4 regions of the Paenibacillus sp. MER 180 genome follow, and region 3 is predicted to be linked to each of the others. Evidence: riboswitches for the same ligand, from Rfam matches in the RefSeq annotation. Region 3 holds a riboswitch; each other region holds the start of a gene.
What was found. A riboswitch is a leader RNA that binds a small molecule or an ion and turns the genes downstream of it on or off. The one in region 3 is predicted to bind cobalamin.

Region 1 (3,166 bases), on a different contig from region 3:
ATTAACATTGGATCAGTTGGCCGCTTGGTTAGAGGAGCGGGGGCATAAGAAGTCACGGGCATCCCAAGTGTGGGATTATCTATATCGCAAGCGGGTCAAGGATTTCGCTGATATGACAGAAGTAAATGAAGCCAGCGTAGCACTGCTGTCCGAACACTTCGTTATTCATACGCTTAACGAGCATGTGAAGCAGCAATCGGCTGACGGCACAATCAAGTTCTTGTTCAAGCTGCAGGATGGCAACTTGATTGAGACGGTGTTGATGAGACACAAATTCGGGCTGTCGGTATGTGTGACGACTCAGGTTGGCTGCAACATCGGCTGCAGCTTCTGTGCGAGCGGACTGCTGGCGAAGAGCCGCGACTTGTCGAGCGGCGAGATTGTGGAGCAGATCATGAAGGTTCAGCACCATTTGGATGCAGTGGGTGAGGGTGATCTGGTCAGCCATATCGTCGTGATGGGTATCGGAGAGCCATTCGATAACTTTGAGAATATCGTTGATTTCTTGCGGGTTGTTACTGACCACAAAGGTCTGGCAATTGGAGCGAGACGAATTACGGTATCAACAAGCGGCTTGGCGAATAAGATCAAAGACTTTGCAGATATTAATCTGCGGGTGAACTTGGCACTTTCCTTGCATGCGCCGAATGATGAGCTGCGCACGCGCATTATGAAAATTAACCGCGCGATTCCGATTGCGAAGGTGATGGAGGCGATTCGGTACTTCATCAACACGACGAACCAACGGGTGACGCTGGAATATATTTTGCTGAAGGACGTGAACGATCAGCAGGAGCACGCACTTGAGTTGGTGCAGCTGATTCAAGAATGGAAGATGCAGGACGAGGTCAATGTGAACTTAATTCCGTACAATCCAGTTGATGAGCACAGCCAGTATCAGCGCAGCGAGCAGGAGTCGATTCGTGGCTTCTATGATGTCATGAAGAAACATAACATTAGCTGCAGCGTGCGGTTGGAGCATGGCACAGACATTGATGCTGCTTGTGGCCAGCTTCGCAGCAAGCAGATTAAGAAAGAAAGCGGTGCTGGTGCCGATCAGGCAGCTATGAGCTAAAAATATTTTGTAGTTTACAAAAAGCGTACCTACCAATGGGTAGGTCGCTTTTTTTCGTGCTGTCTATGAGAAAGTTCTTTGTCCGTCATGCTAAATTTTGCTACAATAAAACCACGTATTCTTATCGCAATTACATAGAAATAGTTTATATGGTGCTGTGCATGCTCAGCTTAATAGGGAAGTCGATGCGAGTTCGACGCGGTCCCGCCACTGTAACGCAGAGCTGACAATCAAGGCTTTTATCCACTGTTAACTGAGCTAACGGGAAGGTAGATTGTCGAGCGATGATGCGAAGCCAGGAGACCTGCCATATAAGTGCTCTATATTTCTCACGAGGATGGGAGGGGGATGTTTATTCGTGCTGCTAGTAGGAGATTACTAGTGTATTTAGCTGCATCGAAGTGGTTACCTAACATCTTTCTAACATGGAAAGGTGTTTTTTTATTGCCTTCATATCGACATATTAAGGAGATCAGACATTGAAGATGATTACGAACAGAATGTTGAAGAAGAGCTTGTCTGCATTACTAAGTATCGTATTGTTGTTATCTCTTGTACAGCCACAAGTCATAAGAGCGGCGAGCGGGCAGGGCAATACTCAGTTAAATAACATGATTGAACATACGGTTCAATACTATAAGGACTATTATAAGGATGCTTCTAATCAAGATGCTGTAAGTGATTCATGGTGGGAGCTTGTTGCTCTGTGGAGTGCGGGTCAAGATTTGCATGATGGAACTTGGAGATTACCTACATGGGAAACAAAAGAGCCAAGACTTCGACCAAATGCAGGAGGCACCGATCATATTCGATATATTTATGGCTTGCTTGCATTAGGAAAGAATCCGGCTCACGCTTGGGAAACGAACCGGAATCTGTGGGCGGAGCTGGCAGCACAGCAAGATCCAGCAACGGGTGCTATCGGTGGAGTTAATAAACACATTTGGGCAATGCTTGCCTTAAGCGCCGGTGAGAAGCTTGGTCAGGATATGGGGTCATGGAATGCCGCATCCAAGCAAAAAGCGCTCGATTATCTGCTTAAAGCACAGTACGCAGACGGAGGTTATGGACTGTCAGCTACCGGCAGCTCAGGAGATACTGACATTACTGGTATGGCGCTGCTTGCACTCGGTCAATACCAAGGACAGAGCGCGGTAGATGCGGCAATTGAACGAGCTAAGGAATTGTTGAAAAAACGCCAATTGGACAATGGAGGGTTTGATTCCGTTGGTACATGGGGATCCGGAGATAATTCCAATAGCTTATCTACATCCGTATCGGGATTGGTTGCTGCAGGCGACGATGTCTTGTCAGCAAAGTGGAAAGAGCCTAACGGAACAGTTATCGATGCGTATGCACGCTTCCAACAAAATGATGGATCGTTCAAATGGAAATTAACAGATTCTTCTGCAAATAGGATGGCTACCGAGCAGGCTCTTGTTGCGTTGCTCGACATCAAGCATGGAAAATCGGTATGGAGTCGCCTCGCGGAAGTGAAGCTTCCATCGGATCAATCACATGTTAATGTGCAGGTTAGTGTCAAAGGGATTGACGATTTCATTTATCAACCTAACCAAATTTCCTTGGATGCAAACAACAAAAAGCTCACCGCATTGGATGCACTAAAGCTAGCGCTGGATCAAGCCAATCCATCAATTCCCTACCTTACTTTGGGGAATGGGGATCAAGCAAGACTAACATCCGTTGCTGGTCAAAATGAAGGGAAACTTGGCGGTAGCGATGGTTGGAAATACAAAGTGAATGGAAGTGCTCCTTCTGTAGGAGCAGGTGCATATGAGATAAAAAATGGCGATGACCTCTATTTCTATTATGGTCGTCAGCCGATGATTTCTACAGTCTCTTCTATTCAACAGGGCGCTGTAAATCCAACGGTCGAAGTACAGCTTGCGGGAGATTCATTTACGCCTCAAGCGTCGCAGATTGACAGTTGGCTAGTAAAGCCAGGAACGACTGAACTGAAACTAAAAACAATCTCACTTCTTAATAGTCAAAAAGCAAAGCTCGTTTTTGAAGGCCGTGCTGTTACTGGCGGACTTACGGTTCAAGCTCTTGGAGCTGCCGTAACGGGAC
Region 2 (3,166 bases), on a different contig from region 3:
CAGCGCTTGCGCTGAAGCTCCTTGCGTTCCTCGAATGGAAGACGTTCAATTCCTTTTTCCTTTTCTGCACGAAGCAGTTCTTCCAACGCCTGAACGACTTGTGGACGCTGTCTTAATGGTTCTGTCCGCCATGCTTGAACACGAGCACCGCTCTCTGCTAATGCTGCACGCGTCTCTTCACTCGGGCTTGCGAAGTGACGAGCAAGTAGGGCAGTCTCCTCCAGCTTCTCATCCGCGAACGCCAATGCCTCGCGCACTGGTGCTGACAGCTCAGTTTCCCGCGCCGCCGTGAGTGGTACATGAAGCAGGCTGCATGATGGCTGAATAATCCAGCGTTCCTTCGGTACAATCCCTTCCACAGACTCCAGCCATACTGCAGCAGCCGCTAAGTCCGTACGCCAAATATTGCGGCCATCAATAATGCCGACAGCAAGCTGCTTCTGCGCAGGGAATCCGAATTGACGAAGCGCTGCTTCATTTCTCCCTCTATCATGAACAAAGTCTAATCCGAGCGTATCCACCGGAAGCGACACGAACGCTTCGTAGTCGGACACCGCATCGAAGTAGGTCTGAACCCATAATGATAAGCTTGGTGCTGCCTTGCGCAATTCGGCATAGACTTCCTTCACAGCAGCCCAATGCTCGCTTGGCATTTCCAGCACGAATGCAGGTTCATCCAATTGCACAGCCTGCACACCTTCACCCTCCAACTCGCTAAGCAACTGTCCGTATACCCCTACGAATTGGCGAAGAACGTTCAGGCGCTCTTCCGGTTTAATCCCTTTAATAAAGCGGACATAAGTATATGGCCCGATGATGACTGGCTTACCTTCAATGCCATGAATCTGCTTCGCTTGGCGATAGGCTTGCAACGGGCGATTGACCGTCAATTGCGGCGCCTTGCCTTCCCATTCCGGCACAATGTAGTGATAGTTCGTATTAAACCACTTCGTCATCTCGCAAGCTACCGCATCCTGTGTACCGCGAGCCAAGGCGAACAGCAAATCTGCGTTCACTTCTCCACCGTCATATGCAAACCGTGACGGTATCAATCCGAATGTGGCTGTCATATCAAGCACATGATCATACCAGGAGTAATCATTTACTGGAATCAGGTCAATGCCAGCGTCCTGCATCGTCTTCAGCCGAACATCATTGATGCGCGCCAATTCTTCTTCCAGCTGCTGAACAGAACTGTTCCCAGCCCAATATTGCTCCAATACCTTCTTCCATTCCCGGTCGTATCCGATCCGAGGGTAACCTGCTGTGCTTGTCTTGATTGAATGAACGGTCATCATACTGCCCCTCTCCATGAGTCAATTTGCCGTACGGGATATAGTTGTACAATTTCTATCGCTTAACACGGAATTAAGATTGCAGTTGAACGCTCTACCCCACCATATGTGACTTTATCACTCAGACTTCAGAAATTTTCATTGCATCCCAATATGCAAAAAAGACATTCCTGTCCAACAACAGAAATGTCTCGTAAACGTCCATGAAGTCATAGTGGAATAAATCGATCCTTCCGTCTCATTAGCATACTACCCTCATGCTAAGAGGAATCGAAAACCGATATCCATGCTTACGAACACTTCCCTATCTCCCGTAGGTACGAACAGTGTTGTCAAAACAGGCAGGTCTCCTGGCTTCAGCTTCATTGGCCTTTGCAGCCTTCCCGATCGATTACGACCAGTGGCTCTCTCGCAATACCTCAACTGTCACAGTGGCGGGACCGCGCCGGATTTCCAACCGGCTTCCCTATTAAGCTTCGACGTTACCCAAAGCACCTGTTTCCTCATATTCAATTGCATTGAAAGTCGCAGTCACGCTTCCCCCAATTGAGAACGATTATATATCTAACCAGAACGAATGACAAGGATTTTTTCTCATCTCTAACCAAAATAAACAAATACCGGAGCTGTGACCTTATCTTCATTAAACTCCGATTCACTAGGCGTCTATCCATGCACAATAGGCGAGCCTCTCGGCTCGCCTATTGATGATTACGGGTTGATGCGCTAGATGACCATTCCTTCATGCAGAAAGACAATATCTTCGCCTTTCTCATCTAGCGTCAATTCACGATTATCCAAGAACCATACATCATTTTGCTCCATAAAGAACGTAATGCCGTTCACAACTTCCGTCACTGCTGGATATTGCGGACTGTCTTTCATGATGCCGAATGAATAAGGTCCTGAAGCACTGAATCCGCTGTAGCGGACGAATATGCGTACTGAGTCTCCTGCTGTGAATCCCCAATCAGCCAAAAAACGCTCGACTGCCTTCGCTGTAACGCGTAATTGCATGTTCAGACCTCCTTAATCATACCTTTCATCCGATTTGATCATACCATGTGGCCGCCACTTTTGTTAACACCAAAGTTGACAGTTCGTCAATGATCCGCATAATCATTACCGCATAATACGTTCGGCGATATGATTATATGCTTCCTTCTGTTTAGGAACATCACGATCTCTACCGTGAAATTCTGTCAGGCTACAGCTTGATGCGTTGAAGCCGCAGTGCATTCAGTACAACGGATACCGAGCTGAAGGCCATAGCCGCTCCTGCAAGCCATGGGGCAAGCAATCCGATTGCTGCAATCGGGATACCAATCGTATTGTATACAAGTGCCCAGAACAAGTTCTGCTTAATGTTGCGCATGGTACGGCGGCTCATCTCCATCGCATCCGCAATGCCGTTCAAGTCGCCACGCATTAAGGTTACGCCTGCCGTCTCCATTGCTACATCCGTACCTGTACCGATCGCGAACCCAATGTCCGCTGCTGCCAGAGCTGGCGCATCATTAATTCCATCGCCTACCATGGCGACGACACTGCCTCTCTGCTGCAGCTCGCGCACATGCTGTGCCTTCTGTTCAGGCAGCACCTCTGCAAATACATCATCAATCCCTACTTGTGACGCGATTGCTCTGGCCGTACGGGTGTTGTCTCCTGTCATCATAACAACGCGTATCCCCATTTGATGCAGCCGCTCGATGGCCTTCTTCGAAGAAGCCTTCACTTGATCGGCAACGGCAACTATGCCTTTCCAGCTGCCATCAACCGCGATAAGCATTGCCGTCTTGCCTGCCTGCTCCATGTCTTGCAATGCTTCCTCCGCATCTGCGCTTGCTACCCCGTTCTTCTCCATCCATCTG
Region 3 (3,166 bases):
AACAGCACTTCACTTATAGCAGATTCGACAGAGGATACATCGCCTGTAATGACGAGTGATCCGCTGAAGCGATCGACGAAGCCGATCTGTACGCCAGCCGCCTTCGTCGCGATATCCGCTGCAATAATGGAAGCCTCGCTTGGTGTTATCGTCATGACTCCGATTGAATCATGTGCGTCATTCCCTAATCCCAGCTTCTTATAGATATCAGGGTTCGGATTCGCGATAATATGAGCCAGCGTGACCTGTTTACCAGGCACGTACTCTTGGATAACGCGTTGTTTCTCAGTGTGTTGCTCCATACCATCATCTCACTCTCATGTCAGAAACACGTGAAATTGCTGTAAAAAAACATAAAAGCCCCTTAAAAGTTCACACAGGAATTTTAAGAAGCCTCTTTGCTTGGTTTTGTATGCAACACGCCGTTGTGTTACCTTTACTATATTTTAATACTGCAAACGTTGTCAATACACATTCAGACAAAATTCGACGCAAACCTACGATTGAAACATTTTGTTCAAAATTTCAGCCACATCTCCAGTTGTTGGTACACGAGGATTCGTCGCTGTGCAGCCGTCTTTCAACGCACCTTCAGCAATCGACTCTCTCATTTCGTCCAGCAGCGCCTTCTCAATTCCGCATTCCTTCAGCGTCTGCGGCATCTGCAATTGCTTCTGCAGCTGCTTGATAGCTTGCACCAAGCTGCGTACACCGCTCTTCGGATTCGGTGCGGATAGACCCAAGCTTTTCGCGATTTCTGCATAGCGAACCGCTGAAGCTGTGCTCTCTTCCCTGCCATAGCCTGGCTTATAATTCGCATTGAATTCAATAACATGCGGGAGCAGCATCGCATTCATGCGGCCATGCGCAATTTTGAATTTGGCTCCAGCGACATGCGCAATGCCATGGTTAAGCCCCAGCGAAGTAATATTAAATGCCATGCCCGCAATACAGGAGGCATTATGCATCTTCTCACGTGCTTCTAAATCTCCACCATCCTTATATGCACGTGGCAAGTAAGCAAACACCAGCTTAATTGCCTTCTCGGCAAGCGCATCGGATATATCATTCGCTTTTGTAGACACATAAGCTTCAATCGCATGCGTCAATACATCCATTCCAGTATCTGCCGTAATGAAGTCCGGCACACTCTTAACCAGCTCCGGATCCAATATCGCCTCTTGCGGCAGCATATCATCGGATACGAGTGGGTATTTAATGTTCTTCTGTTTGTCGCTGATTACCGAAAATGATGTCACCTCGGAGCCCGTCCCGCTTGTCGTCGGGATTGCCACGAATGGAATCTCCTGCTGGTTCAGAAGCTTCTGCGCAAACAGCTTCATCGCCTTAGCCGCATCAATCGCAGACCCGCCGCCAATTGCAATGATTAAATCTGTGTTGAACGCACCCAATGCCTCAACACCTTCGGTTACGATTTCAACAGGAGGATCAGGTACGATATTGCTGAAAATATATTGCTCATTGCTCTCATGCAGCCGATCGAATACCATGTTGATCATCCCTGACTTGACCATGAATGGATCGGTAACGATGAAAATCCGCTTATTACGCCATTCCATCAGACGATCCAGCGCGCCATGCCCCATATAGAGATCGGCTTTGATCGAAAGTTTATCCACGTAAAGCACCTCCAACGAGTAGTTGCAACAAAAAAAGAGGCCTCTCAAAGGGATGGATCCCTTCAAAAAGCCTCTTTGCTTGTTATGTCGTGTGCACGCCATTGTGCAACTTATCATTCAATTATCATCTATACTGTACATCGTAACGCAAACAGGCGTCAACCTCAATATAATCGAGTTCATCATTACGACAAATCTGTATAAGAAAAAAGGTGGGACATGCACATCATTGTGCATTTGGTTCTTCTTCGTTGAAAAACGTCCCGCTTGCCCAGCTTGTACATCTTTGTATTTTCGGCGGCGACCACCAGGCTGACTCGACTGCGTTGTCGACAGCCTCCAAGAAAATATAAAAAAGCCTAGCGAGGCGCAATCGTCACTAGACTTGTAAACCAGTCACTTTCGCCTCGAAATGACTGGCCTGGCAAAGTTACTAGACAAAAGACCTGACTTAAGACCGAGCATTCGGCCTATCACAGTGGCGGGACCGCGTTGGATTTGCACCAAACTTCCATCGTCTATAACTTCTTCTATTGTGCATGACGTGAATGGGTCATCCATTCGACAATTATTATAGCACAAACAATCTGTAACGCAATATGAAAAAAAGATAAAAGTTGAGGATCGAAATAGTTAAGAGTGATTTGCCCGTCAATATGTCCCAGCAGATGTGAAGCTGCCCTGCCCTTTGAGATAGCAATCGAAAAACTGTACTAGAATATGATTCATCGTTTCAAGACAGTAATAGGGATCAATCTCCGCCACCCTGCCGCCCTGCAGCATATTGGATATTAGCGGGGAAATGAGAGACAGGTCGGTAAGACTCATATGCTCCGCTCCTTGGAAATGGACGGTATGCACGACTTTACCGTTTTTATCAATAACCTTGTTAGCTGCATAAGGGGATTTGCTGTTGTGCTGTAGTAGCTGTACCCACACACCGTCAGAATAGATATTAAGAAGTGGAGTCGTATAGGGCTGGTTGCTTGCCGCAAAATCATCGGTCTCCTTGTTGTATATGAGCTCGCTAAACATTGGGGCATCGATATTGACAACGGCGCCAACATCATCACGCTCCCTGCCAAGCCAAGCGCTTGCTGCTCCGCCCATGGAGTGTCCAAACACACCTATCTTTTGAGTATTCACTAGCGGATACACCTTGTCACTGCTCGTTATTGCTTTTTCCACAATCGTATCGATTACAAAATTCATGTCATCCGTACGCAGCTTCATCCATTTTTGGATAAGCCCATACATTTGTTCTACCGTGTATTTGCCCTTGTTGGAGTCATTGACTTCCTTCATATATCCCGAATCGATGAATGTCCTGTTTCCGTCTTCAGATGCCGTATAATAAGAATGAAATGGATGATCGATAGCGCATACTACGTACCCGTGGCTCGCAAGCTCCATATAGGTTGAGATATTGCTTCCTTTGCTGCCGAATGCACCAGGAGAAAATACCAACAGCGGATAGGTTTCGTCTGCATGCTCAGGATACCAAAACTCAACATTGACGTGCCGAA
Region 4 (3,166 bases), on a different contig from region 3:
ATATTAGCTATTCGGATGTACCGCTATTGCCGGATTCAACAGAAGAGCTCCGAGCTCTTCGCCGAACATTGGCGCATCCATCACCGCTGCTATACACGAGCGATATGCGCCGCTGTCGCGACACGCTCGCCTATTTGCGTCCGCGTGACAGCATCCAAGCTGTGGAGGACACAAGGCTGCGAGAATATGACTTCGGTATGTGGGAAGGGTTAACCTACAATGACTTGAAGGAAGATCCACAGTATCGAAGATGGCTTGACGATTCATCAGCCATCCAGCCGCCGCGCGGGGAACCGTGGCAGTCCTTCTGTACGCGAACGGCGCATGTATGGTGGGAAGTGCTGCGCAATGCGCGTGATTCCTTCATCAGCAGCGGAAATCATATGGAACGGCAAGAGGGCGCTATCCGTCGTCGGCCGTACCATTCTTCGCCGCTGCCACGTGGACGTGTGCTGCGCAGCAAGACAAGCCGGATGCAGAGACAGTCATATGGAAGCGGGCCTAGTCCGCGGCCGGATGTTGTCATCGTCACACACGGGGGCGTCGTTCGTCGCTTATATACGCTGGCTTTCCCGCGGAAGTCATTCTGGGAAGCCGCTGCGCCAATCGGTGGCGGTGTTATGATTACGGCGAAGCGATGTGCCCGCAAATGGAAGTTCTTGCGAGCAGAACGGCTTCCAAGCAGATGATGACGTTTGTGTGTCAAAGCAGGTTCATTAGATGCACGCAATGATGTAATCTATTGCAACGCAGAGGCTTTTCCCCTATAATCAATTATCGAGTTTAGCACTTGGATGACGAAATGTATTCCATATTGAATAATCGTGATACTTCAGGTCCTTGGGTATGTATGCGGTACGGATCCATACGCGTTGCTCGGTAAGAGATACCGATGTATTGTATGGTCGATGCATATTCGAGGTTAATAGGGAAGCCGGTGTGAACCCGGCGCGGTCCCGCCACTGTGAATGGAGTGTTGCGCTCATGATGCCACTGTCGAATTCGTTAGTGTGTGCTGTATGAACCGCTATGGATGGGAAGGCGAGCTGCAACGTATTCTCCTAAGTCAGGAAACCTGCCTGAAGATGGACGAGCTGTATCCTTCGCGGAGAGGATCACGTCATTGGCGTAATGCATCAGGCAACATGGCAGCGCAGCTGCTTGCTTCCTGCTTCTAGGTGTCTGTTGAATATTGCGATAGATGACTTTGTGTTCCCCCGGATCGAAGGATCGGGGGTTTTTGCTGTATTTGGAAATGATTTCACATCCCATCAAGCACTTCGTTTGTACAAGGTAAACTGCAGTTCAATGCAATTGCACAGCACGAATGTATATCACAAATTCAGTCACAGTAGGATTTACAGCTCAGGTATATGCAAGTGCTCATTGACAACTGATACCGAATGGGGATGTACATACATTCTTACGGCAAGTGCAGCTTGCAGTGCATTATCGTTCGCATGGCGAAGGATGGAACCGCTTTACACCTGCACGGGTAGTACATGGTTAGAGACTAGGAAGAATGACGCGAGGGAGAGATTCTGACATGAACAAATGGCTGAACAAATCGGTAGCGGCGCTATTGGCGCTTATGCTTACAGTAGGACTGGCGGCTTGCGGCAATCAAGATGCGGCTAAGCCTGCTGAGAATAATACTGCACAGCAAGAGTCCAATGGCAATGGGGCTACAGAACAACCGAAGCAGGATGATCTAAAAACGACGTATCCGCTGACTGTTAAGGATGCAACGGGTGAAGAATTCACATTCGACAAAGCGCCAGAACGTATTGTGTCCGTGTCTCCAGCTGAGACAGAGTCCTTGTTCGCACTTGGATTGGATGCACAAATCGTTGGGGTGTCTGATTTTGATGATTATCCGGAAGCAGCGAAGTCCAAAGAGAAAATGGGCGGCATTACGAAGCCGAATGAAGAGGCAATTATTAAAGCTAAGCCGGACATCGTGTTCACAGGCATCTCGATGAAGGAGCCAGTTGTGAAGAAGTTCCGTGAGCTGGGCATTAAAATATTCAAGGTAGAACCAAAAACGTACGACGATGTGATTAAGAACATCGAATTGTATGGTCAAATTACGGATCAGCAAGCTAAAGCGAAGACGATTGTTGACAACATGAAGCAAGTGCGTGAAGATGTGAAGTCGGCCGTTCAAAGTGCGGAGAAGGAAAAGGTGTATATTGAATTCTCCCCAGGCTGGACAGTAGGCAGCGGCGAGTTCATGAACGAGCTGATTGAAATGGCAGGCGGCACGAACGTTGCGGCTGATTCAGCCGGCTGGATTCAAATTAACGAAGAGAACATTATTAAATCCAATCCGGATGTAATCATGTTCACGCAAGGTGTAGTGGACTCCGAGACGAACAAATCCTTGGAAGAAATTATTCGTGGACGCAGCGGTTGGAATAACATCAATGCAATTAAGAACAATCAAGTAATCGGTGTGGATCAGAACCTGATCAGCCGTCCGGGACCTCGTGTAGCTGACGGATTGAAGGCAGTTGCGAAGGCGGTTCATCCGGACTTGGTGAAATAATCATCGTGGAGAAATCGATGAATAAAATGGGTTGGTATGGAGGAGCGGGTATTGCGCTTCTCCTTTTGTCCGTTGTAGGATGTCTTGCTGTAGGCTCTGTACAAATGCCAATGGGGGAAATTGCTCAAATTCTTCTTCATCATATTCCAGGGCTGGATCAGTTCATACCGGTCACATGGGATGACGCTTCCGCGCAAATTATGATGAAGGTACGCTTCCCACGAGTTCTATTGGCAATGCTCGTAGGGGCGGCGCTTGGGGTCGCAGGTACTGCATTTCAAGGAGTGCTGCGCAACCCGTTGGCAGATCCGTATACATTAGGGGTATCTTCAGGGGCTTCTGTTGGAGCCGCATTCCTTATTTACTTCGGTTTGCAGTATTCGCTGTTCGGCGAATGGACGATTCCTGTCGTTGCATTCGCTACAGGGGTAGCGACCCTAATGTTCGTCATTAAGCTGGCCAGTGAGCAGGGGAAGATTCCAATCGAGACACTGATCTTATCTGGAGTCGTGATGCAAGCCTTTCTCGGCTCCATCGTCTCCTTTCTTGTAGCCATGACAAATCAGACGATCAATGAGATTTTGTTTTGGGTGATGGGCAGTTTGGCGATGCGAGGCT

Region 1: another riboswitch for cobalamin. It lies ahead of M3661_RS01700 (DUF4430 domain-containing protein); the one in region 3 lies ahead of M3661_RS11395 (1-propanol dehydrogenase PduQ).
Region 2: another riboswitch for cobalamin. It lies ahead of metE (5-methyltetrahydropteroyltriglutamate--homocysteine S-methyltransferase); the one in region 3 lies ahead of M3661_RS11395 (1-propanol dehydrogenase PduQ).
Region 4: another riboswitch for cobalamin. It lies ahead of M3661_RS20765 (ABC transporter substrate-binding protein); the one in region 3 lies ahead of M3661_RS11395 (1-propanol dehydrogenase PduQ).

Annotation. Positions count from the first base shown of each region.
Region 1 is NZ_JAMAVT010000001.1:412,199-415,364, reverse strand. Features, by position in the region: gene rlmN (dual-specificity RNA methyltransferase RlmN) at 1-1,075, shown strand, start outside; cobalamin riboswitch at 1,209-1,401, shown strand; gene M3661_RS01700 (DUF4430 domain-containing protein) at 1,561-3,166, shown strand, end outside.
Region 2 is NZ_JAMAVT010000009.1:86,453-89,618, forward strand. Features, by position in the region: gene metE (5-methyltetrahydropteroyltriglutamate--homocysteine S-methyltransferase) at 1-1,295, opposite strand, end outside; cobalamin riboswitch at 1,619-1,809, opposite strand; gene M3661_RS15880 (HesB/YadR/YfhF family protein) at 2,022-2,312, opposite strand; gene M3661_RS15885 (heavy metal translocating P-type ATPase) at 2,503-3,166, opposite strand, start outside.
Region 3 is NZ_JAMAVT010000005.1:442,315-445,480, forward strand. Features, by position in the region: gene M3661_RS11390 (BMC domain-containing protein) at 1-302, opposite strand, end outside; gene M3661_RS11395 (1-propanol dehydrogenase PduQ) at 498-1,640, opposite strand; adenosylcobalamin (AdoCbl) riboswitch at 2,028-2,179, opposite strand; gene M3661_RS11400 (alpha/beta hydrolase family protein) at 2,292-3,166, opposite strand, start outside.
Region 4 is NZ_JAMAVT010000013.1:142,522-145,687, reverse strand. Features, by position in the region: gene M3661_RS20770 (histidine phosphatase family protein) at 1-689, shown strand, start outside; cobalamin riboswitch at 886-1,097, shown strand; gene M3661_RS20765 (ABC transporter substrate-binding protein) at 1,547-2,548, shown strand; gene M3661_RS20760 (FecCD family ABC transporter permease) at 2,566-3,166, shown strand, end outside.